Regions from separate parts of the Streptomyces sp. NPDC007856 genome, predicted to be linked through region 3. Evidence: riboswitches for the same ligand, from Rfam matches in the RefSeq annotation. Region 3 holds a riboswitch; each other region holds the start of a gene.
The links. A riboswitch is a leader RNA that binds a small molecule or an ion and turns the genes downstream of it on or off. The one in region 3 is predicted to bind thiamine pyrophosphate.

Region 1 (10,148 bases), on a different contig from region 3:
GCGCGGTTCTCACCCCGGCGTACGGCGATGAGCTGGCCCTCCTTGACCAGCTGCCGCACGCGCGTCACCTCGACGCCGAACTGTTCGGCGATGTCGGGGAGGGTGAGCCAGGCGGGGACGAGAGCATCGATCTTTGCGTCAATCTCGGTCACAGGACAAGCGTAGGCGCTCCGCCGGTTCGGCCGCGATGTGGTCGGTCCCGGGTTGTGTCGTCCGCCGGGTGCGGGTTCGTCCTGGTTGCTCGTGCCCACGCGGCGGTAGCCGCGTATCAGACACAGCCCCGCGCCCCCTACGGGCGCCGCCCGGAGCCCCCTGACTGGTCGACCGCGGCATCCTTCAGGGGCTTTCCAGGGTCGGCCACGGCCTCCGGGTCCATGGCGCGGCCCGCCTCGATCAGCCGCCGGCCCTGCGCCAGATCACGCGGACGGCCCACCGCCAGCAGGGCCATCAGCCGGTTCTCGTGGAGCCAGCACACCGTCCAGGCCGGGCCGGACGCGTCGCCGCGCCAGACCATGCGGTCGGCGGCGGCGTGGTGGCCGGCGTACTGCACGAAGCGGCCGAACTGCTCGGACCAGAAGTACGGCACCGGGTCGTAGACCGCCGGGGTCTCGCCGAGGATGTTCGCGGCCACCGTGCGCGGGCCCTGGAGGGCGTTGTCCCAGTGGTGGACGAGCAGCCGTTCGCCGTAGCGGGCGGAGGGGAAGGAGGCGCAGTCGCCGACGGCGTACACGTCCTCCACGGAGGTGCGCAGACGGTCGTCGGCGAGGACGTCCCCGTGCGGGCCCAGCTCGACGCCGGAGCCGGCCAGCCAGGCCGTGGCGGGGCGGGCGCCGATGCCGACGACGGCGGCCCCCGCGGGCAGCCGGGTGCCGTCGGCGAGCACCACCGCGCCGGGCTCGATGCGCTCCACGCGCGCGTGGGTGCGCAGTTCCACACCCGCGTCGGCGTACCAGCCGGTCATGGGGGCCGCGACCTCGGGGGGCAGGGCACCGGCGAGCGGATGGTCGGCGGCCTCCACGACGGTCACCGCGCAGCCGGCCTCGCGGGCGGCCGTGGCGAACTCGGCGCCGATCCAGCCGGCGCCGACGACCACGATGTCGTGCTGCCGGGCGAGCACCGGCTTCAGCCGTTCGGCGTCGTCCAGGGTGCGCAGCAGATGCACCCCGGGCACTCCCTCGGTGCCGGGCAGGGTGATCGGCTCGGCGCCGGTGGCGAGGACCAGGACGTCGTACGGCACCGGGCCCGCCTCGGTGTCCAGCTCGTGTTCGGCGGAGCGCAGGGCCAGCACCTCGCAGCCGAGCCGCAGCTCGACGCCGAGGGACTCGAAGTCCACGTCGAAGGCGGAGTCCTCGGCCTTGCCGAGCAGCACGGCCTTCGACAGGGGCGGCCGGTCGTACGGCTGGTGCGGCTCCGCGCCGATCACGGTGACGGGGCCCTTGAAGCCCAGTTCCCGCAGCGCGACCGCGGTCTGCACCCCGGCCATGCCCGCACCGACGACGACCACGCGCCGCCCCGCTGACGTGCCCCCTTGCGCTGTCTGCTCGCTCACCCGATCACCATAGACACGTGACAACGCGTCAGTCAGCGGGCGTGCCCGGTGACCTCTTCCACAACGCTCGTACCGGCGCCCGCCTGGGACTCCCACTCCCAGGTCTCCTCCAGCCGCACCCGCCCGTCCGGCAGCTCCACGACCGTGGAGACACAGTGCCCCGAGGAGGTCGTCCCGTCGGTCTTCAGCTGGACGTAGCGGAAGTCCAGCCGGTCACCCTCCCGGGTGCCGACCAGATGACCGCGTACGACATCGCCGCCCGCGTACTCGGCCCAGATCCCGCCGTCCTCCTCGTGGTACGCGAACCGGGTGCGGGTACCCACCTGACCTGGGGCTTGGTCCGCCACGGGGGCGAGGATCAGTCCGTCGAGCGACCGGGTCATCGGCAGGGGCTCCCTTACGGGTGACGAGGGGGGCGGGCTAGGGTGGCCACCGTACAAGCACTCGCGGGAGCCCGGACGCACCGGGCTGAGAGGGAGGCTGGCGGCCTCCGACCGTACGAACCTGATCCGGGTCATGCCGGCGAAGGGAGGGGCTGGGCGCCCATGTCGTCACGTACGTCCGATACGTCCGACGTCCTTGTCCTGGGGGGCGGAATCATCGGCCTGGTCACGGCCTGGCGCGCGGCGCAGCGCGGGCTCGCGACGGCCGTGGTGGACCCCGAGCCCGGGGGCGGGGCCGCGCGGGTCGCGGCCGGGATGCTGGCCGCGGTCACCGAACTGCACTACGGCGAGGAGAAACTGCTCGCCCTGAACCTGGAATCGGCCCGGCGCTACCCGGACTTCGCGGCCGAGCTGACCGAGCTGACCGGCCACGACCTCGGCTACCGCCGCTGCGGCACCCTCGCGGTCGCCCTCGACGCCGATGACCGCGCCCATCTGCGTGAACTGCACGCGCTGCAGCAGCGCTCCGGCCTGGACTCGGAGTGGCTGTCCGGGCGGGAGTGCCGGCGCCTGGAGCCGATGCTGGCGCCCGGGGTGCGCGGCGGGCTGCGGGTCGACGGCGACCACCAGATCGACCCGCGGCGGCTCGCGGCGGCGCTGGTGGCCGCGTGCGAGCGGGCCGGCGTGGTGTTCCACCGCGCGTGGGCCGAGCGGCTGGACGTCGTACGGGACCGGGCCGCCGGGGTCACGCTCGCGGACGGCACCGAGTTGCGCGCCGGGCAGGTGGTGCTCGCGGCCGGCAGCATGAGCGGGCGGCTCGCGGGCGTGCCGGAGGCGCTGCTGCCGCCGGTGCGGCCGGTGAAGGGGCAGGTGCTGCGGCTGACGGTGCCGCGCCGGTACGCACCGTTCCTCAGCCGTACCGTACGGGCCGTGGTCCGCGGCAGCCAGGTCTATCTGGTGCCCCGTGAGAACGGCGAACTGGTCGTCGGCGCGACCAGCGAGGAGCTGGGCTGGGACACGACCGTCACCGCGGGCGGGGTGTACGAGCTGCTGCGCGACGCCCATGAGCTGGTGCCGGGCATCACCGAACTGCCGCTCACCGAGACCCGGGCCGGACTGCGCCCCGGCTCCCCCGACAACGCGCCGCTGCTCGGCCCGTCCGGCCTGGAAGGGCTGCTGCTGGCCACCGGGCACTACCGCAACGGGGTGCTGCTCACGCCGGTCACCGGGGATGTGCTGGCCGAGGTACTGGCGAGCGGCCGGCTCCCGGAAGAAGCCCGTCCCTTCACGCCGCAGCGCTTCGGCGCCGCCGTCCTCATGGAGCAGCCCGCATGACCATCTCCCTCACCGTTTCCATCGCTGTCAACGGAGAGCGCCGGGAGATCGCTCCGGGCACCACTCTCGACGCCGTCGTACGGTCGCTGGCCCCGTCGCCCGCCGGGGTGGCCGCCGCCGTCAACGAGACCGTCGTCCCGCGCGCGCAGTGGGCGACCACGGCGCTGGCCGAGGGTGACCGGGTCGAAGTCCTCACCGCGGTCCAGGGAGGCTGAGCCATGGCCGACGATCCCTTGGTCCTGGGGGGTACGACCTTCTCGTCGCGGCTGATCATGGGCACCGGCGGTGCGCCCAGCCTGGAGGTGCTGGAGCGGGCGCTGGTCGCCTCCGGTACGGAGCTGACGACGGTCGCGATGCGGCGGGTGGACCCCTCCGTGCACGGTTCGGTGCTGTCGGTGCTGGAGAGGCTGGGCATCCGGGTGCTGCCGAACACGGCGGGCTGTTTCACGGCGGGCGAGGCCGTGCTGACCGCGCGGCTGGCGCGGGAGGCGCTGGGCACGGACCTGATCAAGCTGGAGGTCATCGCCGACGAGCGGACGCTGCTGCCGGATCCGGTGGAGCTGCTGGAGGCGGCGGAGACGCTGGTCGACGACGGGTTCACGGTGCTGCCGTACACCAATGACGATCCCGTGCTGGCGCGGAAGCTGGAGGACGTGGGATGTGCGGCCGTCATGCCGCTGGGGTCGCCGATCGGGTCCGGGCTCGGGATCCGCAATCCCCACAACTTCCAGCTGATCGTCGAGCACGCGCGTGTGCCGGTGATTCTGGATGCGGGGGCCGGTACGGCGTCCGATGTCGCGCTGGCCATGGAGCTGGGGTGTGCGGGGGTGATGCTCGCCTCCGCGGTGACGCGGGCGCAGGAGCCGGAACTCATGGCGGCGGCGATGCGGCATGCCGTGGAGGGGGGTCGGCTGGCTCGGTTGGCGGGGCGGATTCCGCGGCGGTACCTCGCGCAGGCGTCGTCTCCTGCGGAGGGGTTGGCCCGGCTGGATCCTGAGCGACCGGCGTTCTAGTCGCCGCCGTCGGCGGCCGCGGGTGCGTGTGTGGTGTGGGAAGCGTTACAGGTCAGCTTCAGTACCAGGGCGGAAATGGGCTCGGCCGGGGGTTTGTCGGTCCGTCCTCGTAGACTCCCCTGCGTGGATACGACCCTTCAGGACCCCCTCGTCGGGCAGGTGCTCGACGGCCGTTATCGCGTCGACGCGCGGATCGCGGTCGGCGGGATGGCCACGGTCTACCGGGCCCTGGACACCCGTCTGGACCGTGTGCTCGCGCTGAAGGTGATGCACCCGACGCTCGCGGCCGACGGATCCTTCGTGGAGCGGTTCATCCGGGAGGCGAAGTCCGTCGCCCGGCTGGCGCACCCGAACGTGGTGCAGGTCTTCGACCAGGGGACCGACGGGTCGTACGTGTACCTGGCGATGGAGTACGTCGCCGGGTGCACCCTGCGGGACGTGCTGCGCGAGCGCGGGGCGCTGCAGCCCCGCGCGGCCCTGGACATCCTCGAACCCGTCCTCGCCGCGCTCGGCGCCGCGCACCGGGCCGGGTTCGTGCACCGGGACATGAAGCCCGAGAACGTGCTGATAGGCGACGACGGGAGGGTCAAGGTCGCCGACTTCGGGCTCGTGCGGTCCGTGGACACCCAGACCAGCACCACCGGCGCCGTCCTCGGGACCGTGTCGTATCTCGCACCCGAGCAGATCGAGCAGGGCACCGCCGATCCGCGTGTCGACGTCTACGCGTGCGGTGTCGTGCTCTACGAGATGCTGACCGGCGGCAAGCCGCACTCCGGGGACTCCCCCGCCCAGGTCCTCTACAAGCACATCCACGAGGACGTGCCGCCGCCCTCGGCGCTGGTGCCCGGGCTGTCGTACGAGCTGGACGAGGTGGTCGCCTCGGCGACCGCGCGCACCCCGGACATCCGGCCGCACGACGCCGTGGCGCTGCTCGCCCAGGTGCGCGAGGCGCGCCAGGGACTGAGCGACGAGCAGTTGGACGCGGTGCCGCCGCAGGCGCTGTCCGCGGTGCACGACAACGCCGGCGACCGTACGAGCGTGATACCGCGCTCGCTGACCTCCCCCACGCTCGGCTTCGCTCGCGCGGGGGGATCCAAATCCCGGCCGCTGCCCGTCGACGAGGAGGAGCCGGCCGGGGGTGGCGTCCAGCACACCAGCCGGCTGCAGGCGCCGCCGCTGCCGCCGCGCCGGTCGCGGCGCCTGGTGCTGACGATCGTCGCCGCCGTGCTGGTGGTGTTCGGCGTGGGCGCCGGGGTCTGGTACATAAACTCCGGCCAGTTCACGAAGGTCCCGCCGCTGCTGGCCAAGACCGAGGCACAGGCCCGGGACCGGCTCAGGTCGGCCGGCCTGGAGGTCGGGCAGGTCAAGCGCGAGTACAACGACGCGGTCCAGCGGGGCACGGTCATCGGCACCGATCCCGCGCCCGGCGCCCGGATCCGTGACCACGACTCGGTGACGCTGACCATCTCGCTGGGCCCGGCGACGGTGAACGTGCCCGATGTCGCGGGCCGTCCCCTGGCCGAGGCGCGGGCGCGGCTGAGGGCGGACGGGCTGGAACCGGGCATGGTCACCCGGGAGTTCAGCGAGGACGTCGCCAAGGGCGCGGTGATCGCGACCACTCCGCAGGCCGGCACCAAGCGGCACGCCGGGTCGGCGATCGCGCTGACCGTCAGCAAGGGCCGCCCGATCGACGTGCCGGACGTCACCGGTGACGATCCTGCCGACGCCAGACAGCAGCTGACGGACGCCGGGCTGAAGGTGCGGATAGCGCCCCAGCAGGTCAACTCCGAGTACGACAAGGGCAAGGTGGCCCAGCAGAGCCCGGGAGACGGCAGCCAGGCCGCCGAGGGCGACACGGTGACGCTGACGCTGTCCAAGGGACCGGAGATGGTCGAGGTGCCGGACGTGGTCGGCGACAGCGTCGACGACGCCCACAAGGCGCTGGAGGGCGCCGGGTTCAAGGTGAACGAGGACCGCGGCCTGCTCGGGCTGTTCGGCGACACCGTGAAGAAGCAGTCGGTGCGGGGCGGCGACAAGGCTCCCAAGGGGGCGACCATCACGATCACCATCCGCTGACCAGGGCGCTTGCGGGCCCGTCGGCAACAGTGTCAACCGGCCGCCGTCGATGGGCCTCTTGGGGTGGAACCGGTCGCGGAGTTGATCGCAACCGACGTCTGGCAGCTGAGCATCCGCCCTCGGCCGGCCGTGGCAGGACGACCCGGGCGCCACCGGGGCGATCCCTGGTCGGCGACCGGTTCCCCACCTCGTACAGCGGCTGCGGTGTGAAGGACGTGGCGGCCTCCCGGGTGATGGGGCCGGCGGTCCTGCGGGACAGGGCACCGGACGCGGCGGTGACCCGGAGGATGATCCCGATGGCCCGGCCGGCCCGGTCCCGGCCCCCGTAGACGTCCTCGTCGACCGGTTCGACGAGGACGCTGCCTCCGTCCGGCAGTGAGAGGCTGACGACGTCCACCCTGTACACCCGCCCCTGGCGTCCGCACAGGTGCGCTGGTGCAGTCGTACCCTGATCGAGGGCGTCCCCACTCGTCCTGGCATGCTGGGTGAGCCATGACCTCAGCAAACTCTCCCTCGCTCCCGGCCTCCCCCGCCCGCAACCCCGTCGGCGGTCATGTCCCCGTCGCCGGTGGCCTGCACTCCGTCGGGCTGTCGTACGCCCGTGAGCTGCGGGCGGAGACCGTGCAGGTCTTCGTGGCCAACCCGCGGGGCTGGGCCACGCCCGCCGGGAATCCCCGGCAGGACGAGGCCTTTCGCGCGGCCTGCGCCGAGGAGTCGATCCCGGCCTACGTCCATGCGCCCTACCTGATCAACTTCGGCTCGCACACCGAGGCGACCGTGGAGCGGTCGGTGGAGTCGCTGCGGCACTCCCTGCGGCGCGGGCGGGAGATCGGCGCGCTGGGTGTGGTCGTGCACACCGGGAGCGCGACCGGCGGGCGGGCCCGGGAGGTGGCGCTCAAGCAGGTGCGCGCGCACATGCTGCCGCTGCTGGACGAGCTGACGCACGACGACGACCCGTTCCTGCTGCTGGAGTCGACCGCCGGGCAGGGCGCCTCGCTCTGCTCGCGCACCTGGGACTTCGGACCGTACTTCGAGGCACTCGACGCGCACCCGAAGCTCGGGGTCTGCCTGGACACCTGCCACGTCTTCGCCGCGGGCCACGATCTGACCGGGCCGAGCGGGATGCACCAGACCCTGGACCTGCTGGTGGACACCGTCGGCGAGGGCCGCCTGAAGCTGATCCACGCCAACGACTCCAAGGACGTGGTCGGCGCGCACAAGGACCGGCACGAGAACATCGGCGCCGGCCACATCGGCGAGGCCCCCTTCCGGGCCCTGATGGCCCACCCCGCGACCGAGGGCGTACCCCTGATCATCGAGACGCCCGGCGGCAAGCTGGGACACGCGGCGGACGTGGAACGCCTGAAGAAGCTCAGGGACGGATGAGGCGCCGGGGTCGGTCGCGCGAGCGAACGGGTGTTCTCGCCCCCCGGAGATGGTACCGGCGCTGAGAGCCCCGCCGGTCAGAGTTCCGGCCCCTCCCCCGGTTCCTCCTGGTACGAGTACCGCTGTTCCTTCCATGGGTCGCCGATGTTGTGGTAGCCGCGTTCCTCCCAGAAGCCGCGGCGGTCGGCGGTCATGTACTCGACGCCGCGGACCCACTTGGGGCCCTTCCAGGCGTACAGGTGCGGCACGATCAGGCGGACCGGGAAGCCGTGCTCGGCGGTGAGGAGTTCGCCGTCCTTGTGGGTGGCGAAGAGGGTGCGGTCCGAGGCGAAGTCCGACAGGCGGAGGTTCGAGCTGAAGCCGTACTCCGCCCAGACCATCACATGGGTGACCTCCGGCGCCGGCGGGGCCAGCTCCAGGATGGTGCGGGCGGGGACGCCGCCCCACTCCGCGCCGATCATGCTGAACTTCGTCACGCAGTGCAGATCGGCCACCACAGTGGTGTACGGCAGGGCCGTGAACTCCTCGTGGTTCCAGATGTGCTTGCCACCGTCGGCGGTGGCACCGAAGACCCGGAACTCCCAGCGCTCGGGGCGGAACTTCGGGACGGGTCCGTAGTGCGTGACCGGCCAGCCGCGCTGGAGCCGCTGACCCGGCGGAAGCTCGGACCCTGCCGTTGCTCCAGACTCGCGCTCCACCGGATGACCCATGTATCCATCCTGACAGACCTGGGGCAGTGCCCTTGACCACCCTCCCGAAAATCGGGCAAGGCGCATCAATTCAGTACATATTTACTAAGTGCGCACTTACTGGACGATCTTCGTCGCCGATGCCATCATGCGGCGCTATCGGCCGGGTCCGGATTACCTGGAAGGAGTCCATTGCGATGCAGGGCGACCCCGAGATCATCGAACTGCTCAACGAACAGCTGACCGCCGAGCTGACCGCGATCAACCAGTACTTCCTGCACGCCAAACTGCAGGACCACAAGGGGTGGTCGAAGCTCGCCAGGTACACCCGGGAAGAGTCGTTCGACGAGATGCGGCACGCGGAGATCCTCACCGACCGCATCCTGCTGCTGGACGGCCTGCCGAACTACCAGCGGCTCTTCCATGTCCGGGTCGGGCAGACGGTGACCGAGATGTTCCAGGCGGACCGGCAGATCGAGGTCGAGGCGATCGACCGGCTGCGCCGGGGCGTCCAGGTGATGCGCGAGAAGAACGACATCACCTCGGCGAACGTCTTCGAGGCGATCCTGGCCGACGAGGAGCACCACATCGACTACCTGGACACCCAGCTGGAACTCGTGGACAAGCTGGGCGAGGCGCTGTACCTCTCGACCGTGATCGAGCAGAGCCAGCCCGACTCCTCGGGCCCGGGCACCAGCGGCTTCTCCGCACACTGAGCTCCGGCCCGCACGACCGCTAGGCCGCGTCGTCCAGCCGCTCCAGCGCCGGGACGCGCCGGTCGATCAGCTCCCGGCGGGGGCAGGCACCCCGGCCGAGCAGTGCCTGGATGCGCCGCACACAGTTCCCGCAGTCCGTGCCCGCCTTGCAGGCGGAGGCTATCTGGCGGGGGGTGCCGGCACCGTCCTCCGCGTGCTGCTTGACCTGGGCCTCGGTGATGCCGAAGCAGCTGCAGACGTACACGCGGACTCACCTCCCGACGGGATCGCTCTCTTGATGCCATCCCCTTGATCGGTGAGGCAAACCTAACCTTACCCGCCGCACAGGGCCCGCAAAAGTGGGGAAGGGCGCGGATCGGATGTGATCCGCGCCCCAGATCGCCCACAGGCCCGGCCGGGCCCTACTGGTCCCGGTACATCTCCGCGACCAGGAACGCCAGGTCCAGCGACTGGCTGCGGTTCAGCCGCGGGTCGCAGGCCGTCTCGTAGCGCTGGTGCAGGTCGTCGACGAAGATCTCGTCGCCGCCGCCGACGCACTCGGTGACGTCGTCGCCGGTCAGCTCCACATGGATGCCGCCCGGGTGGGTGCCGAGCGCCTTGTGGACCTCGAAGAAGCCCTTGACCTCGTCGAGCACGTCGTCGAAGCGGCGGGTCTTGTGCCCGGAGGCCGCCTCGAAGGTGTTGCCGTGCATCGGGTCGGTCACCCAGGCCACCGTCGCGCCGGACGCCGTGACCTTCTCCACCAGCTCGGGGAGCTTGTCGCGGATCTTGTCGGCGCCCATCCGCACGATGAAGGTCAGCCGGCCCGGCTCCCGCTCGGGGTCGAGGCGGTCGATGTACTGCAGCGCCTCCTCGGCCGTCGTCGTCGGGCCGAGCTTGATGCCGAGCGGGTTGCGGATCTTCGAGGCGAACTCGATGTGCGCCCCGTCCAGCTGGCGGGTGCGCTCACCGATCCACACCATGTGCGCGGAGACGTCGTACAGCTTGCCGGTGCGCGAGTC
Region 2 (10,148 bases), on a different contig from region 3:
TCTTCATCTCACGGATGTGCTTCTTGCGTGCCAGGTGGTAGGCGGCTATGCCCACCATGAAGGCGCCACCGGTCAGGAAGGCCGCGGACAGGGTGTGGAAGGCCTGGCTGAGGGCGGTGTTCTGGGTGAGCACGGCCCAGAAGTCGGTCAGTTCGGCCCGGCCCTTCGCCTTGTCGATCTTGTAGCCGACCGGGTGCTGCATCCAGGAGTTGGCCGCGAGGATGAAGTACGCCGACAGGATTGTGCCGATCGAAACCATCCAGATGCAGGCCAGATGGATCTTCTTGGGCAGCTTGTCCCAGCCGAAGATCCACAGGCCGATGAAGGTGGACTCGAAGAAGAACGCGATCAGCGCCTCGAAGGCGAGCGGCGCACCGAAGATGTCACCGACGAAGCGCGAGTAGTCGGACCAGTTCATGCCGAACTGGAACTCCTGCACGATGCCCGTGACGACACCCATGGCGATGTTGATCAGGAAGAGCTTGCCCCAGAACTTCGTCGCCCTGAGGTACTTCTCCTTCTCCGTGCGCACCCAGGCCGTCTGCAGCCCGGCCGTGAGGGCGGCCAGGGAGATGGTCAGCGGGACGAACAGGAAGTGGTAGACGGTGGTGATGCCGAACTGCCAGCGCGCCAGAGTCTCCGGCGCCAAAGCCAGGTCCACGTCGTCACTCTCCTTACCGGCGTGGTACAGCGGCGGTTTGCCCTGTTTATCGCGCACATACAGGACAATCGCGCCGCGCTTGTGAACGCGTTCACATTCACAAGCCATTATGACTCACTGATTTTCGGCAACCAAGGGGGGGTCCCCCTTCGCCTCCGCGTCAAGGCCTTGGCAGTGACTTCAACATCTTGTTGAATTGCGCGCCATGCAGATACGTATCTCCTGGCCCGCGGGCAACATCACCGCGACCCTCGACGCAGACACCCCGACCGCCCAGGCCCTCGCCAAGGCACTGCCGCTCACCTCCAGCGCCTGCACATGGGGCGAGGAGGTCTATTTCGACACAGGTGTCTCTGTTTCACGTGAAACGGACGCACGGCAGGTCGTGGAGCCGGGCACGGTGGCCTTCTGGACGGACGGCGACGCGCTCGCCCTCCCCTACGGCCCGACACCGATCTCGCGAGGCGCCGAGTGCCGCCTCGCGAGCCCGTGCAACGTCCTGGGAAGTCTGGATGGGGACGCCCGCGTTCTGGCGACCGTACGAGCCGGCGACCCCATCCGTGTGGAACTGATCGACGAGTAGAGCCCGGGCCGGACTACAACTCCTTACGGAACGCCTCCGCCACCTTCAGGAAGATGTCGTTCGCCTCGGTCTCGCCGACCGTCACCCGCACACCCTCGCCCGGGAACGGCCGGACCACCACACCGTGCTGCTCACAAGCCTGAGCGAACGCGACCGTACGCTCCCCCAGCCGCAGCCAGACGAAGTTCGCCTGCGTCTCCGGCACCGTCCAGCCCTGGGCGCGCAGCGCGTCGACCACGCGCGTGCGCTCGCACACCAGCGAGCCGACCCGGCCGAGCAACTCGTCCTCGGCCCGCAGCGAGGCGATCGCCGCCTCCTGTGCGAGCTGGCTGACGCCGAAGGGCACCGCCGTCTTGCGCAGCGCCGCCGCGACCGGCTCATGGGCGATCGCGAAACCGACGCGCAGCCCGGCGAGCCCGTACGCCTTGGAGAACGTACGCAGAACACAGACGTTGGGCCGGTTCCGGTACAGCTCGACGCCATCGGGCACCTCGGGGTCGCGGATGAACTCGCGGTAGGCCTCGTCCAGCACCACCAGGACATCGCCGGGCACCCGGTCGAGGAACCGATCCAGCTCGGCCCGCCGCACCACCGTGCCGGTCGGGTTGTTGGGATTGCAGACGAAGATCAGACGCGTCCGGTCGGTGATCGCGTCCGCCATCGCGTCCAGGTCGTGCACATCGCCGGGCGTGAGCGGCACCTGCACCGACCGGGCGCCGCTGATCTGCGTGATGATCGGGTACGCCTCGAAGGACCGCCAGGCGTAGATCACCTCGTCGCCGGGACCGCTGGTGGCCTGGATGAGCTGCTGGGCGACACCCACCGAGCCGGTGCCGGTGGCCAGGTGGGAGAGCGGGACGCCGAAGCGCTCCGACAGCTCGGCCATCAGCCCGGTGCACGCCATGTCCGGGTAGCGGTTGAAGTCGCAGGCGGCCGCCGTCACGCTCTCCATCACGCCGGGCAGCGGCGGGTACGGGTTCTCGTTGGAGGACAGCTTGTAGGCGACCGGCCCGCCGACCGCGGCAGGCTTGCCCGGCTTGTAGGTGGGGATACCCTCCAGCTCGGCGCGCAGCTTGGGGCTCGTCTCGCTCACCGCAGTCCTCCTCGCGACCACCGGCGGACCGTCGACGCCGCCGGCTTCCAATACTCCTCACCTTATGAGGATTCGGCCTCGGTGCGTACAGCTTGCGGCCCTGCAAAACGTGAACCGCATCCGTCCCGGCGCCATCCCGGGTCATCACCGTACGAAGGCGTACGATTCAGGGGGCGCGCCGTACATATATCTATGCGCCGGTGGCTTGCGCCGTGGCGCGCATCACCCGTGCAGGTGAGTTGAGACCTCTTCGAGACATCGGGCACTTGGCAGGTCCATACGCGTCGCCACGTCACGTCTTGCTGCAGGATCGTTCAACTGGCTTTGTTTCTAATGGCGTTGACCCAGTACGACCATGCAGAAACGTGCCTGTCAACTCGTGCATATGCGTCCGCACTACCCCACCGCATGAGCCCTACTATCGGCTCGCCATGACAGCAGCAGGGAAGCACCAGGTGAGCCGCGCGGAAACCTCACGTCGAGGCAGCCGGCCGGGCCGGGCGGGCATCAGAGACGTGGCCGCCGCCGCCGGAGTCTCCATCACGACCGTCTCCGACGCCCTCAACGGCAAGGGTCGGCTCCCGGATGCCACCCGGCGCCATGTCCGCGAGGTCGCCGACCGGCTGGGATACCGTCCCTCCGCCGCCGCCCGCACCCTCCGTACCGGCAAGTCGGGCCTGATCGGCCTGACCGTGACGACGTACGGGGATGAACCTTTCACCTTCACGGAGTTCGCGTACTTCGCCGAGATGGCACGGGCCGCCACCTCGGCCGCGCTCGCCCGCGGCTACGCCCTCGTGATCCTGCCCGCGACGTCCCGCCACGACGTGTGGTCCAACGTCGCGCTCGATGGCACCGTTGTCATCGACCCCTCCGACCAGGACCCGGTGGTGACCGAACTCGTCCGGCAGGGCCTGCCCGTCGTCTCCGACGGCCGTCCGGCCGGCTCGCTGCCGGTCACCGCCTGGGTCGACAACGACCACGAGGCCGCCGTACTCGGCATCCTCGACCACCTCGCCGCCGCCGGCGCCCGCCGCATCGGCCTGCTCACGGGCACGACGACCGACACGTACACCCACCTGTCCACCACCGCCTACCTGCGCTGGTGCGAGCGGGTCGACCAGGACCCGGTCTACGAGGCCTACCCGGCGCATGACCCGTGCGCGGGCGCCGTCGCCGCTGACCGGCTGCTCGCCCGCCCCGACCGGCCCGACGCGGTCTACGGCCTGTTCGACCCCAACGGCACCGACCTGCTGGCCGCCGCCCGGCGCTACGGGCTCCGCGTCCCCGAGGACCTGCTGCTCGTGTGCTGCAGCGAGTCCATGGTGTACGCCAGCACCGAGCCGCCCATCACCACGCTCTCCCTGAAGCCCCGCCGCATCGGCACGGCGGTGGTCCAGCTCCTCATCGACGCCATCGAGGGCGTGGAGTCGGACCAGCCGGTCGAGCAGGTGATACCGACCGAGCTGATCGTGCGCACCTCCTCGCAGCGGCGCCCGCCGCGTACGACGGTCAGCCCGCCGCGGACGCCGGACGAGAAATAGCGCCGGAAAGCGGGGCGCTCACCCCGAACGCGCGCCCGCCGAGCGAGGGGGGCTCGGCGGGCCGGTGACCGGCGGGCCGGGTGTTCGGCCGGTGCGGAGCCGGCCGAACACCTGCCCAAACGGGGCGAAAGCCGCGGTGAACTGGAGTCTTGTTCCGATTCACCACCCCTGGGTCATCACACGGCGCGATGCGCATTCCTATGATGGGCCCACGACACCGCGGACCGCTGCGACCAGGCAGTCCGAAGGGGTGCAGATGCGGCGCGATGGTGGAGGGGTCTGATGACTCAGGGGGCCGGTCAGGGACCCGAAGTGGAGCGGACGGCAACGCTGCGCGACTTCCGGGTACCTGCGTACGTCCACGAGACCGGACCGTACGTCAGCACCGCCCACCCGGGCGACACCGCACCGCCCGCCGACCAGGCGTTCCCCGACGACTACACACCCACCCGGCGCGACCTCCCGGTCATCAACCGCACGGAGCCGGTCCAGGTCCCCGTCGAGACGGCACCCGCGGCCCCGGCCCCGCAGCCCGCGACCGGGCCCGGACCGCTGTTCGTCGTCGGGGACGTCCACGGGTACCTCGACGAACTGATGGCCGCACTGCAGGAGCAGGGGCTGATCGACGCCTCGGGCCAGTGGTGCGCCGGCACCACCCGGCTGTGGTTCCTCGGCGACTTCACCGACCGCGGACCCGACGGCATCGGCGTCATCGATCTCGTGATGCGGCTGTCCGCCGAGGCCGCGGCGGCCGGCGGTTACTGCAAGGCCCTCATGGGCAACCACGAGCTGCTGCTGCTCGGCGCCAAGCGGTTCGGCGACACCCCGGTCAACTCCGGCGCGGGCACCGCCACCTTCCAGGCGGCCTGGCTGCTCAACGGCGGCCAGAAGACCGACATGGACCGCCTCCAGGACCACCATCTGCAGTGGATGGCCCGCCTGGACGCCGTCGAGGAGGTCGACGGCTATCTGCTCGTGCACTCGGACACCACCGCCTACCTCGACTACGGCGACTCCATCGAGGCGGTCAACGACACTGTCCGCGAGACCCTCACCCGCAACGACGCGGACGAGTGCTGGGATCTGTTCCGCAAGTTCACCAAGCGCTTCTCCTTCCGCGACGAGGGCGGCGCCGACGCCGTGCGCTCCCTCCTCGATACGTACGGCGGCACCCGCATCGTTCACGGGCACAGCCCGATCCCCTACCTCCTCGGCGAGGTCGGCTCCGAGGACGGCGAGGACAGCACCGGCCCGGTCGTGGAGGGCCCGCACGTCTACGCCGACGGGCTCGCCATCGCGATGGACGGCGGGGTGACCATGGCCGGAAAGCTACTGGTCCGGCAACTCCCCCTGCCAACCTGACCGTTCGGCGGGCCGACTTCCCCGGCGGAGTACTCGCAGGCCGGAGGGCAATTTCCGGCAACCCCCTGTCACCGTGTGCCGTCACGGCTCTACCATCGGCTTATCCGTAGCAGGCTCCCCTCCGTTTCTGCCCGACGGCTCGCCGGCGTGCGAGCCCCAAGCCCTACGGAGCATCGGGGGATGCACATGAACAGCGTTCCGCAGCACCTGCAGAGCGAGGACCGCCAGGAATTCGAGCGGCTCCTCGATGAGGCGCTGCGCTCCGCACCACGGCGACCGGAACTGGCCGCTGTCGGACAGCGGCTCAATCCCGAACAACTGCGCACCATGGCGCTCGACGCCACCGCACTGATAACGGCCGCCGCCGCGGCCGAATACCAGCACTTTGTGAAGATCCGCCAGGAACTGCGCCAGCCGGCGATGACCCCCTCGGCCTCCGGTGACTCCGCTCCCGCGGACCGGAGTTCGGCCACCACCGAGATCGTGACCACCTTGGGCGAGGCGGCCGAGAGCACCGGCGCGGGCGCCGTCGCGGTCATCGCCGTACTGGCTCCCGTCCTCTCCGGAACCGCCGCGGTGATCTTCCTGCTCTTCGGCTACATCCTGAGGACACTGAGCCCCGGACAGGCCTTCGCCCAGACCATGCTCACCGCCGGCTGGGTGTTCGGCGCGGTCACCGCGGCCACGGTCCTCGTCGCCGCCGTCGGCCTGCTCCTCACCGCCCTGCGCAACGGCAACTCGCCGCAGGCCCAGGCACTGGACGCGGCGCACCGGGAACTGGACAGCGCCAGAGAGGCCTGGCGGGACGCCCTGCTGGAGCGCGGCATCCTGCCGTTCCTCACGGAGGCGCTCGCCGAGCCCCGACCGGCCGCCCCCGTGCACCGCACGACCCCGCCCGCCCCCCGCGGCCGTATGCCCCGCCTGGGGTACGACCGCCCCGGTTTCAGCAGCCCCGACGACGGCACGCAGTCGGGCCGGCCGAGCTTCACCAGCCCGGACTACACGAGCCCCGACTTCGGCGGCCCGGAGCACCAGCCCGAGTAACCCCACCGGCAGCCCGGCCACGGCTCGCGCCCCGAGCGACGTGGGCCCGACCGGGCGGCCCACCGGTGCGCCACCGCCGACCTCTGGAGGGCCGTGGCTCCGGTGGACGCAGCACTGACCGGACGCCAAGCGGAGTCCGCGCCTCACGTGGTGCCTCACGGCGGCTCGGAAACGCGGACCGCTTGCTCCTGGCCCTCAGTCCGCGATCGGCAGATACACCCGGTTCCCCGCCTCGGCGAACTCCTTCGACTTCTGGAGCATCCCCGCGGCGATCTCCTCCTGTGACGCACCCTCGGCCGCCGCACCACCGAACCGCTCTGTGATGGTTTGACTGATCTTCATGCTGCAGAACTTCGGCCCGCACATGGAGCAGAAGTGGGCGGTCTTGGCGGGCTCGGCCGGCAGGGTCTCGTCGTGGAACTCCCGTGCCGTGTCCGGGTCCAGGGCGAGGTTGAACTGGTCCTCCCAACGGAACTCGAAGCGGGCGTCGGACAGTGCGTCGTCCCACTCCTGGGCGCCCGGGTGCCCCTTGGCCAGGTCGGCCGCATGCGCGGCGATCTTGTAGGTGATGACGCCGGTCTTGACGTCGTCACGGTTGGGCAGGCCCAGGTGCTCCTTGGGCGTGACGTAGCAGAGCATCGCGGTGCCCCACCAGGCGATCATCGCGGCGCCGATACCGGAGGTGATGTGGTCGTACGCCGGCGCGATGTCCGTGGTCAGCGGGCCGAGCGTATAGAACGGAGCTTCATCGCAGATCTCCTGCTGAAGGTCGATGTTCTCCTTGATCTTGTGCATCGGGACGTGTCCCGGGCCCTCGATCATCGTCTGTACGTTGAAACGCCTGGCGATCCGGTTGAGTTCCCCGAGCGTCCTCAACTCCGCGAACTGCGCCTCGTCGTTGGCGTCCGCGATCGACCCCGGCCGGAGGCCGTCGCCCAGCGAGTACGTGACGTCGTAGGCGGCGAGGATCTCGCAGAGTTCCTCGAAGTTCTCGTACAGGAACGACTCCTTGTGGTGCGCCAGGCACCACGCGGCCATGATCGAGCCGCCGCGCGAGACGATTCCCGTCTTGCGGTTGGCGGTGAGCGGCACGTACGGCAGCCGGACGCCCGCGTGGACGGTCATGTAGTCCACGCCCTGCTCGGCCTGCTCGATGACCGTGTCCTTGTAGATCTCCCAGGTCAGTTCCTCGGCCTTGCCGTCGACCTTCTCCAGGGCCTGGTAGAGCGGCACCGTGCCGATGGGGACGGGGGAGTTGCGCAGCACCCACTCGCGCGTGGTGTGGATGTTGCGGCCGGTGGACAGGTCCATGACCGTGTCGGCGCCCCAGCGGGTCGCCCAGGTCATCTTCTCCACCTCCTCCTCGATGGAGGAGGTCACCGCCGAGTTGCCGATGTTGGCGTTGACCTTCACCAGGAACCGCTTGCCGATGATCATCGGCTCGATCTCCGGGTGGTTGACGTTGGCCGGCAGCACCGCCCGACCCGCCGCGATCTCCTCGCGGACCACCTCCGGGGAAACGTTCTCCCGGATGGCCACGTACTCCATCTCCGGGGTGATCTCACCCCGGCGGGCGTACGCGAGCTGCGTCACCGCCTCGCCGCCGCGGCCCCGGCGCGGCTGGCGCGGCCGTCCGGGGAAGACCGCGTCCAGGTTGCGCAGCCCGCCGCGCGGCGAGGTGTGCTTGATCCCGTCGTCCTCGGGACGGACGGGACGGCCCGCGTACTCCTCGGTGTCACCGCGGGCGATGATCCAGTTCTCCCGCAACGGCGGCAGGCCCCTGCGGACATCGGTGTCGACGAGCGGATCGGTGTACGGGCCCGATGTGTCGTACAGCGTGACCGACTGCCCGTTGGTGAGGTGCACCTGACGGACCGGCACGCGCAGATCGGGGCGCGAACCCTCGACGTACGCCTTGTGCCATCCGGTGGACTTCCCGGCCTCCTGGGACTTCTCGTCCTGGACGGAGGCAGGCGTGCGTGCGTCCTTGTTGGTCATGAGACCTACTCCCTACGCCGGCATTACCCGGTAACAGGTTCGGCGGTCGACGCAGCGGTTTCCGTCTGGCGGCATTCCGTGCGGAACATCACTTGTTCCACGTGAAACATCGCGTGTACGGAGGTCAGCGCCCTCTCAGCCCGGTGCTCCGAGCTCCCGCGTGTGCAAAGGTGCCTCCACGCTAGCGTCATATGTGGCGCGGTGAACAGTGGGCCCCTGCCGTTGTTGCGATGATCGGGCGGTGACCAGGATGCAGCAGTACCCATATCGGCCGCCCGAGCCGCACCGCTCACCGGCCTCAGGGCAGGGTCACGACCACGCCCCCGAGCAAGAGGGCAGCCGGGACGACGGCCGTGGTCATGGCCACCGGCAGGCACACGGTCACGGCCACAGGCAGAGCCATGGGCACGACCGTGAGCACGACCACGGGCAGGACCATGGCCATGGGCACGGCCACAGCCACAGCCATGGGCCCGCCGCCCCGGTCTCCAAGCACCTGCGCAAGGTCATCGCCGCGATCCTGGTCCCCTTCACCGTGGCGGTCGTCGTCGGCCTGGTGGTGCTCTGGCCCGGGGGAGCCCCGCCCCATAAACGCAGCGGCGTCGGCTTCGACCGGGAGACCCAGCAGGCCACGGTCACCAAGGTCGTCGAGGTGAGCTGCAAGTCGGTGAACGCCGCCGGTGGCGCCCTCACCGGTGACACCTCCACCGCCTCGGGCACCTCGGCGGATCAGGGGGCGAAGGGAAGCTGCAAGAAGGCGACCGTCCGGGTCGACACCGGTAAGGACCGGGGCCGCACGTTCATCGAGATCGTGCAGCCGGACCAGAGCCGGCAGCTGCACCAGGGCGAGCAGGTGGTGGCCGCCTACGAGCCCTCGGCGCCGAAGGACCTGCAGTACTCGGTGACCGATGTGAACCGGAAGTTCCCGATGACGCTGCTCGCGGGCATCTTCGCGCTCGCCGTCGTGGTGGTCGGCAGGCTGCGTGGCGTGATGGCACTCGTCGCCCTGGCCGTGAGCTTCCTGGTGCTGACCCAGTTCATCCTGCCCGCGATCCTCCAGGGTTCGAACCCGCTGCTCGTGGCGGTCGTCGGGGCGAGCACCATCATGCTGCTCGCCCTGTACATGTGCCACGGCCTGTCGGCCCGCACCTCGGTGGCGGTGCTCGGCACCCTTGCCTCGCTGCTGCTGATCGGCTTCCTCGGATCGCAGTTCATCGGCTGGGCCGAACTCACCGGCAACACGGACGACAGCACCGGCCTGATCCACGGTCTGTATCCGTCGATCGACATGAGCGGTCTGCTGCTGGCCGGTGTCATCATCGGCTCGCTCGGCGTCCTGGACGACGTGACCGTGACGCAGACGTCGGCCGTCTGGGAGCTGCACGAGGCCAACCCGACGATGGGCTGGCGCGGGCTGTACCGGGCCGGCATCCGGATCGGCCGCGACCACATCGCCTCCGTGGTCAACACCCTCGTCCTCGCCTACGCCGGTGCCGCGCTGCCGTTGCTGCTTCTGTTCTCGATCGCGCAGAGCAGCGTCGGGACCGTGGCCAACAGCGAGTTGGTGGCCGAGGAGATCGTGCGCACGCTGGTGGGCTCGATCGGTCTGGTCGCCTCGGTCCCGGTCACCACCGCGCTCGCCGCCCTCGTGGTCTCGGCCGACCGCCCCGGCCCGAACATCCCGGCACAGGCAGGGACACAGCCCCTCCCGGCACGCGGCGGCAGGGGGCGGCGCCGGAAGAGGTAGGTCCGCCGGGCCGTCACGCGGGACCGGCGCGCTGGGACGCACGGGCCCGCCCCTTCACCCCAACGCAGAAGCGTTCCTGCACGCCTCCGTGCGGCGCTGCGGAGCATCCGGCGCCC
Region 3 (10,148 bases):
ATCTTCGACAACGCGACGCCGAACTACTACGAGTCGCGGGGCGAGCCGACGCCGATGGTGCTCGTCGACGAGGCGCACTGGACACGGGAGTTGCCGGCCTGGCAGCTGTTGCGGGCACTCGCCCGGGACCGGTCGATGGAGTCCCGTATCACCCTCGTTGACCGGATCGAGCAGGCTCCGGACGCGATCAAACGTCTCGGTGTGTAATAAGCGGGTAAAGCCAACGGCCGTTGACGGCATATGCGTTGACACTGCTTATGGAGCGCTTATAGACCTGTGAGCCTCTTGGGGGTGGTGGGGCACTCACCTCATCCGGTGCCTCAACGCCTCCTGAACCCCCCGCAGTTGCACTCTGTAAAGGACAAACGTTGTCCATAACTCACCGTGGCGTACGTCGTTCCGTGCGCGCTCTGGGTGTTGTCTCCGCTTCCGCCGCGGTCGTGCTGGGTCTGTCCGGCTCGGCGTTCGCGTGCAACATCCAGGACTTCAAGGCCGAAGCCAAGTGCGACGGCCAAAAGGGCGTCATCGTCGTCACCGACACCGACGGCTACGGCACCCCGGCCCAGGTCACCGTGTTCCTCGAGAGCAACGGTGGCATCGAGACCCAGGTGGGCAAGCAGGAGGTCAAGGGCTCGGCCGAGGGCACTCCGGTCACCTTCTCCGAGGACTGGAAGCCGAACGCGACCTACCGCATCCACATCAAGGCGGCCAACATCCTCGACGCGGACATCAAGGAGAACTTGGTGACCCCGTCCACCGCCTGCAAGACCGAGAGTTCCACCCCGGCCCCGCCGGCCTCCTCGACGCCGAAGCCGTCGCCGTCGACGTCCGCCCCGGCCGAGTCGGCGACCCCGACCCCGTCGGCCTCCGGATCCAGCTCCGCTCCGGCGGGCACGTCCGGCAACGCACCGTCCCCGGCGGCCGGTGACTCGAACCTCGCCGAGACCGGTGCCAACTCCAACACCGGCCTGATCGCCGGCATCGCGGGCGCGCTGGTCGTCGTCGGCGGTGGCGCGGTCTGGTTCGGCATGCGCCGTCGTGGCGCCCGCGGCAACGGCTGACGCCCTTCCGCATCAGGTATTGGCGCCGCGGCCCGTCCCCCTATCCCCAGGGGACGGGCCGCGGTCGTGTGTCAGCCGAAGGTGGCCTGCTTCCGCCAGAACTCCATGAGCTCACGCTCGCCGAGGACCTCAAGGCCGGGGGCGTCCAGCGGCAGCCGGTTGTAGAAGGCGAGCAGCACGGAGGTGAGCGGGCCGCGCAGGGCGACCGTGGCCTTCTCGTGGCCGCGCCGCCAGCCGATGCCGTCCTCGCCCAGCTCGATGAGCCACTCGGCGTTCAGCTCCGGGCCGGTGTCGGTGGCGTGCAGGTGGATGCTGCGACCCGGGCCGCGCAGCTCCGTGGCCCACTCCCGCACCCCGGCGCGCTGCACCCACTCCACGAGCTGCAGCCACTCGTCCAGCGCGTCGGCGGCGACCTCGGGCGCCACCTCGTAGGGCGCCCCGACGGTGAGCGCGGCGTCCGCGCGGTGAACGGTGATCTCATGGGTCATCCGGCGGGCCCAGAACGCGCTCGTGGACATGCCCGTCCAGGACCACACCTTGGCGTCGGGACCGGCCTCGCGCAGCGCCCCGACGACCAGCTCGCCGGCCTCCGCGAGCCATGCGTCGAGGGCTGCCGCGTCCCCCTCGGCCTCCGGTCCCCCGCCGAGCGGCACCTGCTCGTGCGGGACCATCTCCTGGGCCCGGGTCCGGACGAGTGTGGCCACCCAGCGCAGTGCGCCGCCCATGTGCCGTACGAGCCGTTCCAGCGTCCACTCGGGGCAGGTCGGCACGGTGGCCGCCAGATCCGCACCCGAGGTCACCAGCGCCCTGAACTGGCCGACCTGGAGTGCGATTTCATCGCAGTAGCGATCGTGTGCGAGCAATGTCATGCCCCTCACCCTAGGGGCCCGACGATCAGCCGAGGACGACCGTTTCGGTCGCGTCGAACTCCACACCGACCGACGCGCCGACCTCCGGGGCCTCCCGCAGCGCGCAGGCCGCCTCCAGGCGCGGCCCGTCCGCGGGCTGGAGGTGGACGGCCACATGGGTGCCCTTGAAGGTGCGCGCGGTCACCGTGCACGACAGTCCGGCGTCGGCCGCCACGAGCCGTACCCCGGCGGGCCGGACGAGCAGGGTGCGCGCGCCCTGCGGGGAGCCGTCGGGGACCGGCAGCTTGCCCCAGGGGCTGTCGGCGGCCGTCCCCGCGACGGTCGCCTCGGCCACGTTGTCGAAGCCGAGGAAGCGGGCCACGAACGCGTCGGCGGGCCGCTGCCACACCTCCAGCGGCGTGCCGGACTGCGCGATCCGCCCGTCCCGCATCACCACCACCCGGTCGGCCAGCGCGAACGCCTCGCCCTGGTCGTGGGTCACGGCGAGCACGGTCGTACCCAACCGGCCGAACAGCTCCCGCAGTTCGACCACCAGGCGTTCCCGGAGCGAGCGGTCGAGCTGGCCGAGCGGTTCGTCCAGCATGAGCAGCCGGGGCCGGGGCGCGAGCGCGCGGGCGAGGGCCACGCGCTGCTGCTCGCCGCCGGACAGGGAGGTCACGGCCCGCCGGGCGGCCCCGGGCAGCCCGACCAGGTCCAGCAACTGCCGCACCTCGGCGGCCCGTTCGCCCTTGGCTACGCCGTGCATACGCAGCCCGAACGCCACGTTCGCGCCGACGTCCCGCTGCGGGAAGAGCTGGTGGTCCTGGAACATCAGGCCCACGCCCCGCCGGTGCGCGGGCACACCCGACTGGTCGCGGCCGTCGAGCAGCACCCGCCCGCCGGAGAGCGACTGGAGCCCGGCGACCGCCCGCAGCAGGGTCGACTTCCCACAGCCGCTCGGCCCGAGCACACACACCACCTCGTGCTCGGCGACGTCGAGATCGACCGCGTCGAGCACGGCCCGCCCGCCGAAGCGCACGGTCGCGGCATCGAGGCTCAGCAGCATCCAGAACTCCTCAGTCCGGCCGGCACCATCTAGAACTCCCCCGTCCGGTCGGTGCGCAGCCGCTCCAGGAGCAGCAGCGCGGCGGCGCACACCACCATCAGAATGGTCGAAAGGGCCATGGCCTGGCCGTAGTTGAGGTCTCCGGGGCGGCTGAGCAGCCGGGCCACGGCGACCGGAAGCGTGGGGTTGTCGGGCCGGGCGATGAACACGGTCGCCCCGAACTCGCCGAGCGAGACGGCGAACGCGAACCCGGCCGCGACCAGCAGCGCCCGCCGCACCAGCGGCAGGTCCACCTCCCGCCACACCCGCCAGGGGGAGGCCCCGAGCACGGCGGCGGCCTCCCGGAGCCGTACGTCCACCGCGCGCAGCACGGGCAGCATGGTCCGTACGACGAAGGGGGCGCCGACCAGCGCCTGCGCGAGCGGGACGAGGATCCAGGACTGCCTGAGGTCCAGCGGCGGCTTGTCCAGGGCGATCAGGAAGCCGAAGCCGACGGTCACGGCGGAGACGCCGAGCGGCAGCATCAGCAGCGCGTCGAAGCCCCGGACCAGTCGTCCGGCGTCCCGGCGGGCCAGCGCGGCGGCGGCGAGACCTCCGATGACCACGGCGATGGCGGTGGCGGCGACGGCGTACTGCAGCGAGGTCCACACCGCGTGCACGGGCGCCACCAGGAACGTACCGCCGTCGGAGTTCGTCAGCGCCCGGTAGTAGCCGAGGTCCGGCGCGTCCAGGGAGCGGCGGACCAGGACGGCGAGGGGCAGGACGAGCAGCAGCGCGATGGTGACGAGGACGCCGGCGAGCAGGGCCCACTGCCCTGCGCCGCGCGGGCGGCGGGCGGTCGCCCTCGGGTCGACCAGCCGCAGGGCGGTCTCCCGGCGCCGTACCGTCCAGGCGTGCACGGCGAGGATCGCGCCGACCGCGACGAACTGGACGAGGGTGAGGACAGCGGCCGTGGAAAGATCGAAGACATCGGAGGTCTGCCGGTAGATCTCCACTTCGAGGGTGGAGAAGGTGGGGCCGCCGAGGATCTGGACGACGCCGAAGGAGGTGAAGGTGAACAGGAACACCATCAGCGCGGCGGCGGCCACGGCGGGCGCGAGCGCCGGGAGGGTGACCTTCCGCCAGGCGCCGAGCGGAGACGCGCCGAGCATGCGGGCGGCCTCCTCCTGCCGGGGGTCGAGCTGGGACCACAGCCCGCCGACGGTCCGTACGACGACCGCGTAGTTGAAGAAGACGTGGGCCAGCAGGATCGCCCACACCGTGGTGTCCAGCCGTACGCCCCACAGGTCGTCCAGCAGGCCGCCGTGCCCGACGAGAGCGAGGAACGCGCTGCCGACGACGACGGTCGGCAGCACGAACGGGACCGTGACGACGGCCCGCAGCACCTGCTTGCCCGGGAAGTCGAGCCGGGCGAAGACATGGGCGGCGGGCAGCGCGAGCAGCAGGGTGAGCGCGGTGGACGCGAGCGCCTGCCAGGTGGTGAACCACAGCACGTGCCGGATGTCCGGCTGCGTGACCACGTCCGCGAGCCGCCCGAACTGCCAGACGCCGTCGACCTTCAGCCCGCGCGCGACGATCGCGGCCACGGGCCAGGCGAAGAACAGCGCGAAGAACGCGACGGGCAGGGCCATCAGCCCGAGCCGCGCCGCGCTCCCGCGCCAGTCCCTCCTGCGAGGGGCTACTTCAGTACGAGCGAGGTCCACGACCTGACCCACTGGTCACGGTTGGCGGCGATCTTGCCGGGGGCCATGGTCTCGGGGTGCTCGGCGGCCTTGCCGTACTCGGTGAACTCGGCGGGCACCTTCGCACCGTCGACCACCGGGTAGACGAACATGTTCAGCGGCATGTCCTCCTGGAACTCCTTGGAGACCAGGAAGTCGATGAACGCCTTGGCACCCTTGGGGTTCTGGGCGTTGCTGAGCAGCCCGGCGAACTCGATCTGCCGGAAGCAGGTCCCGTACGACACCCCGGTCGGGGCGGTGCTGGGCCGCTTCTTGGCGTAGATGACCTCGGCGGGCGGCGAGGACGCGTACGACACGACGAGCGGCCGGTCACCGCCGGCCTTCCTGCCCTCCGACGAACCGGAGAACTCCTGGTAGTAGGCCTGCTCCCAGCCGTCGACGACCTTGACGCCGTTGTCCTTGAGCTTCTTCCAGTAGTCCTGCCAGCTGTTGTCGCCGAACTGGGCGGCGCTGCCGAGCAGGAAGCCGAGGCCGGGCGAGGAGGTGGCGGCGTTCTCGGTGACCAGCAGGTTCTTGTACTCGGGCTTGGCGAGGTCGGCGAAGGACTGCGGCGGGGTCAGCCTGTGCTTGCTGAAGTAGGACTTGTCGTAGTTGACGCAGATGTCGCCGTAGTCGATCGGCGTGACCCGGTGCTTGTCCTTGTCGAGCTGGTAGGCGGCGCCGGTCTTGTCGAGGCCCTTGGCGGTGTACGGCTGGAAGAGGCCGTTGTCGAGGGCGCGGGACAGCAGGGTGTTGTCGACGCCGAAGAAGACGTCGCCCTGCGGGTTGTCCTTGGTCAGGATCGCCTTGTTGACGGCCTGCCCGGCGTCGCCGTCCTTGAGGACCTGGACCTTGTACCCGGTCTTCTTCTCGAAGTCCTGGAGCACGTTCTTGGAGACGGCCCACGAGTCATGGCTGACGAGGGTCACGGTCTTGGCGCCTGTGGACGACTTGGCGTGTGCCGACGCGTGCGTCGATCCGCACGCGGACAGCGTGATCAGGCCGAGCCCGACCGCCACGGCCACGAAGGTCTTGTTGTGCACTGGATGTCCTCCTGGGGTTGGCCAGGAAGAGACGCGGCCCTGCCCGGGCCTTTGTGGAAAGGACCCGGGCAGGGCGCAACAGCTCGAGTGATGACCGAACTTCCTACCCAGAATGACCTGGGCGAGGTTCAGAGGGTCTGCGGCCCTGTCCGCCGCACTCTCAGCGCTGTGGCGCTCCCCTGTCGGAATATGAAAATGTGATGGACGGTGGCCAGATTACCGCTCGGTGGCCGCCAGCTGACCACAGGCCCCGTCGATCTCCTGGCCCCGGGTGTCCCGGATGGTGACGGGCACACCATGGGCGGCGATGGCCTCCACGAACGCCTTCTCGTCCTCGGGCCGCGAGGCGGTCCACTTCGAGCCCGGAGTCGGGTTCAGCGGAATGAGGTTGACGTGCACGGGCTTGCCCTTGAGCAGCCGACCCAGCCGGTCCCCTCGCCAGGCCTGGTCATTGATGTCGCGGATGAGCGCGTACTCGATCGACAGCCGGCGCCCGCTCTTCTCGACGTACTCGAACCCGGCGTCCAGCACCTCGCGCACCTTCCAGCGCGTGTTCACCGGGACGAGGGTGTCGCGCAGCTCGTCGTCGGGGGCGTGCAGGGAGATCGCGAGCCGGCACTTGAAGCCCTCGTCGGCGAACCGGTGGATGGCCGGCACGAGCCCGACGGTGGACACGGTGATCCCGCGCTGGGAGAGCCCCAGCCCGTCGGGGGCGGGATCGGTGAGCGCCCTGATGGCACCGACCACGCGCTTGTAGTTGGCGAGCGGCTCCCCCATGCCCATGAAGACGATGTTGGAGAGCCGAGCAGGTCCACCCGGCACCTCGCCGTCCCTCAGCGCCCGCATCCCGTCCACGATCTGGTGGACGATCTCCGCGGTGGACAGATTCCGGTCGAGCCCCGCCTGCCCCGTCGCACAGAACGGGCAGTTCATCCCACACCCCGCCTGCGAGCTGATGCACATGGTGACCCGGTCCGGGTACCGCATCAGCACGGACTCGACGAGGGTCCCGTCGAACAGCCGCCAGAGCGTCTTGCGGGTGGTCCCCTCGTCGGTCGACAGATGCCGGACGACGGTCATCAGCTCGGGGAACAGCGCTTCCTGGAGCTTGGCACGCGATCCGGCGGGGATGTCGGTCCACTGCTCCGGGTCGTGCGCGTACCGCGCGAAGTAGTGCTGCGAGAGCTGCTTGGCGCGGAACGGCTTCTCCCCGATCTCGGCCACCGCGTCCTTGCGCTCGGCGGGCGTGAGATCGGCAAGATGCCGCGGCGGCTTCTGGGCTCCGCGCGGGGCGACGAAAGTGAGTTCTCCGGGCTTAGGCATGGCTGTACCAGTGTCGCAGATCCAATCGGGTGACCTGCGGGTGTCGCCTGCTACGACTACAGGAGGAGGGCTCAGCCGCGCGTGACTGAGCCCTCCTGGTCCGATGCGCCACTCAGAGGCAGGGGACGTTGGCGAAGCCCGGGTAATAGAAGCGCCCGGCCGGACCAGCGCTGTGGATGCAGCGGTCGAGGCTGGGGCTCTGGGGTTTCGGGCTCGCGGTGGCGGCGGTCGCGGTCGGGGCGACGAGTAGGGTCGCCCCCAGGATCATTGCCGCCACCGCCGATTTCTTGCCCGGCAGATGCCTCCGGAACGTCTTCATTGCCGCCCTCCTTCGGGCCGAGACGGGAGCGCCGCGCGGTTCACAGGGCGACGGTTCGGCGCTCGTGATTCCGCCTATCGTCATATGCCGCAGACATGACGTCAATACCCAAATCGGGACACTCGGACTAAAAGGGGATTGCGGTCGGCACGGGACGGTCGCCGTTACTACGACCTGTGAAGTTCTGCCGGGGAACGGTCGGGTTTCCTGATCGGGCCTTGTCCGGCCCACTGCGCTGCCGTAACCACGAGCCATGAACCTTTTCGGCCGCAACTCCTTCCACCGGCGCGCGCAGCAGTCCGCCACGCCCGTGGCGACCGCCGGCCCGGCGGCCGGTGCCACCGGTACCGCCGTTCTTCCCGATCCCGGGCTGGCGGCCCTCACCGGCGAGTGGCTGATCGATCCCGCCCACAGCAGGATCGGGTTCTCCGTGCGGCACGCGATGGTGACGACGGTGCGGGGCGCGTTCACCGAGTACGAGAGCCGTCTGTACTTCGACGGCCGCGAGCCGACCCGCTCCCGGGCCGACATCGTGCTGTACACGGCCAGCGTCGACACGGGTGTCGAGCAGCGCGACGCGCATGTGGTGGGCCGGCAGTTCCTGGACGCCGGGGCGCACCCGCGGATGACCTTCACGAGCACGTCCGTACAGCTCACGGGCGAGGACGTCTACCGCATGACCGGCGATCTCACGATCAAGGACACCACCCGCCCCGTCGACCTGGAACTCACCTACATCGGTCATGTCATCGACGCGTTCGGTGACGAGCGGGTCGGCTTCGACGGCACCACCACCATCAACCGCTCCGACTGGGGACTGACCTACGAGGCCCGGCTGGCCCAGGGCGGGACCATGGTGAGCGAGAAGGTCCGCCTCCAGTTCGACATCGCCGCGATCCGGGCCAGGTGAGCACTCCCCCCGGCTGGCCGGCTAGATCGCGGCGTGCTCCAGCCGCTCCTTGAGCAGCCGCTCGTTCTCCGGGAGTTCCCGGCGGACCTGGGGGCGTACGACGAGAGGGATCAGCACCCTGCCGAGGCCGTGGCCCTCGAAGTCCAGGTCCATGGTCACGCGCGTACGCCCGTCGGGGAGCGGGACGACCTCGCCGTGCACCCGGCCCCGGACCGGGCCCTCGGTGCCCTGCATGCTCCAGGAGCGCGGCGGTTCGAACTCGGTGACCCGCATGGTCGTCGGGACGTCGCGGCGGCCGACATGGCGGGTGATCCGGATCCGGGACCCGAGTCCGAAGGGGCTGTCGTCGAGCTGCTCGACCGACACCGCGCTCTTCTGCCACTCCGGCAGGTGGGACGGGTCGCTGAGGTACGCCCAGACATCGCCCGGACTCCGGTCGACGTCGATCTCTTCATGGAAGGCGGACATGAGGCCCTCCTTTCCCGGACAGAGGGCTCTACCCTCCAGATCGTCCCACTTCAGGAGCCGTACGACCAATGCCGACGGGCCCCGCCCTGCGCACAGGACGGGGCCCGGAAGCCGTACGACACATCCTCACGCGGAGCCGACGAAGAGCACCAGCAGGAGCCAGACCACCGGTGCCGTCGGGAGCAGGGAGTCGAGGCGGTCCATGATGCCGCCGTGGCCGGGGAGCAAGGTGCCCATGTCCTTGATGCCCAGGTCGCGCTTGATCATGGATTCGCCGAGGTCGCCCAGCGTGGCGCTGGCCGCGACCGCGAGGCCCAGCAGCAGGCCCTGCCACCAGGTGCCGTCGTCGATCAGGAACTGCATGCACAGCGCGCCCGCGACCATCGCGAACAGCACCGCGCCCGCCAGGCCCTCGCGGGTCTTGCCGGGGCTGATGCGGGGGGCCAGCTTGTGCTTGCCGAACCGCCAGCCGACCGCGTAGGCGCCGGTGTCGCTGACGACCGTCAGGAGCAGGAAGGTGAGGACCCGCCAGGGGCCGTCGGACGCGGTCAGCATCATCGCCACGAACGTGGCCAGGAACGGCACGTAGAACGCCGCGAAGACGCCCGCCGTGACGTCCTTGAGATAGCCCTCCGGCGACTCCGTCATGCGCCAGACCAGGACGGCCAGGGCGGTCAGCGCCATGGCGACCCAGGCGCCCTCGGCGCCGCGGACGTACCCCGCCACCACCATCGCCGCTCCGCCCACCGCGAGCGGCACCAGCGGCGCCTTGATGTCCTTGCGCTCCCGCAGCCTGCTGGTCAGCTCCCACAGGCCGACGACGACCGCGACCGCGACGACCCCGACGAACACGGCCTTCTTGATGAACAGGGAGGCGACGATCACCACACCGAGCCCGATCCCGACGCCTATGGCCGCGCTCAGGTCACGGCCCGCGCTCTTCTTCTGCGGCGCTGGGGCCGGCTGGTGGGCGTCGGGCATGGGCTCCGGATTCTGGTTCTCGGCCGGGAGGGTGCGGGCCTGCGGGGGCTCGGGGCGGAACTCGTCGTGGAATTCCTGGAACAGGGGGCCGCTCCGGCGAGCGGCCCCCCGGTCGCCGCCCTGGTCTCCGCCGTACGCGTGTGCGCCGTACGCGGGGTCCTCGGGCACGATGGGCATGGGGCGAGTCTGCTGCGGCTCAGGCGCATCGTACGCGGGACCCGCCGGGACGGCCCCCGGGACAGGCTGGGCGGGCCCGCCCTCGGTGGGCCCCCAGTACCCGGCCTGGCCGGCCGATGGCGGCGCCCCCCAGGAAGAGTCGCTCATCAGACTTCGAGCAGCTCCGCTTCCTTGTGCTTCAGGAGCTCGTCGACCTGGGCGACGTACTTCGCCGTGGTGTCGTCCAGCTCC

Region 1: another riboswitch for thiamine pyrophosphate. It lies ahead of thiO (glycine oxidase ThiO); the one in region 3 lies ahead of ACFYOH_RS22200 (thiamine ABC transporter substrate binding subunit).
Region 2: another riboswitch for thiamine pyrophosphate. It lies ahead of thiC (phosphomethylpyrimidine synthase ThiC); the one in region 3 lies ahead of ACFYOH_RS22200 (thiamine ABC transporter substrate binding subunit).

Annotation. Positions count from the first base shown of each region.
Region 1 covers NZ_JBIAEC010000002.1:256,076-266,223, forward strand. Annotated here, with positions in the region: gene ACFYOH_RS05570 (Rv2175c family DNA-binding protein) at 1-152, opposite strand, end outside; gene ACFYOH_RS05575 (NAD(P)/FAD-dependent oxidoreductase) at 290-1,549, opposite strand; gene ACFYOH_RS05580 (hypothetical protein) at 1,582-1,932, opposite strand; TPP riboswitch at 1,986-2,097, shown strand; gene thiO (glycine oxidase ThiO) at 2,095-3,267, shown strand; gene thiS (sulfur carrier protein ThiS) at 3,264-3,482, shown strand; gene ACFYOH_RS05595 (thiazole synthase) at 3,486-4,280, shown strand; gene pknB (Stk1 family PASTA domain-containing Ser/Thr kinase) at 4,404-6,356, shown strand; gene ACFYOH_RS05605 (deoxyribonuclease IV) at 6,849-7,742, shown strand; gene ACFYOH_RS05610 (sulfite oxidase-like oxidoreductase) at 7,820-8,452, opposite strand; gene bfr (bacterioferritin) at 8,629-9,147, shown strand; gene ACFYOH_RS05620 (bacterioferritin-associated ferredoxin) at 9,167-9,391, opposite strand; gene ACFYOH_RS05625 (class II 3-deoxy-7-phosphoheptulonate synthase) at 9,549-10,148, opposite strand, start outside.
Region 2 covers NZ_JBIAEC010000003.1:197,504-207,651, forward strand. Annotated here, with positions in the region: gene ACFYOH_RS08960 (cytochrome ubiquinol oxidase subunit I) at 1-661, opposite strand, end outside; gene ACFYOH_RS08965 (cyclophilin-like fold protein) at 867-1,244, shown strand; gene hisC (histidinol-phosphate transaminase) at 1,258-2,337, opposite strand; gene ACFYOH_RS08975 (LacI family DNA-binding transcriptional regulator) at 2,769-3,881, shown strand; gene ACFYOH_RS08980 (metallophosphoesterase) at 4,164-5,243, shown strand; gene ACFYOH_RS08985 (hypothetical protein) at 5,424-6,287, shown strand; gene thiC (phosphomethylpyrimidine synthase ThiC) at 6,483-8,285, opposite strand; TPP riboswitch at 8,278-8,455, opposite strand; gene ACFYOH_RS08995 (YibE/F family protein) at 8,527-10,032, shown strand.
Region 3 covers NZ_JBIAEC010000009.1:128,467-138,614, forward strand. Annotated here, with positions in the region: gene ACFYOH_RS22175 (LOG family protein) at 1-207, shown strand, start outside; gene ACFYOH_RS22180 (LAETG motif-containing sortase-dependent surface protein) at 402-1,061, shown strand; gene ACFYOH_RS22185 (maleylpyruvate isomerase family mycothiol-dependent enzyme) at 1,133-1,930, opposite strand; gene ACFYOH_RS22190 (ABC transporter ATP-binding protein) at 1,956-2,975, opposite strand; gene ACFYOH_RS22195 (ABC transporter permease) at 3,005-4,606, opposite strand; gene ACFYOH_RS22200 (thiamine ABC transporter substrate binding subunit) at 4,654-5,739, opposite strand; TPP riboswitch at 5,822-5,930, opposite strand; gene rlmN (23S rRNA (adenine(2503)-C(2))-methyltransferase RlmN) at 5,956-7,062, opposite strand; gene ACFYOH_RS22210 (hypothetical protein) at 7,175-7,381, opposite strand; gene ACFYOH_RS22215 (YceI family protein) at 7,635-8,291, shown strand; gene ACFYOH_RS22220 (SRPBCC family protein) at 8,313-8,759, opposite strand; gene ACFYOH_RS22225 (phosphatidate cytidylyltransferase) at 8,886-10,064, opposite strand; gene frr (ribosome recycling factor) at 10,064-10,148, opposite strand, start outside.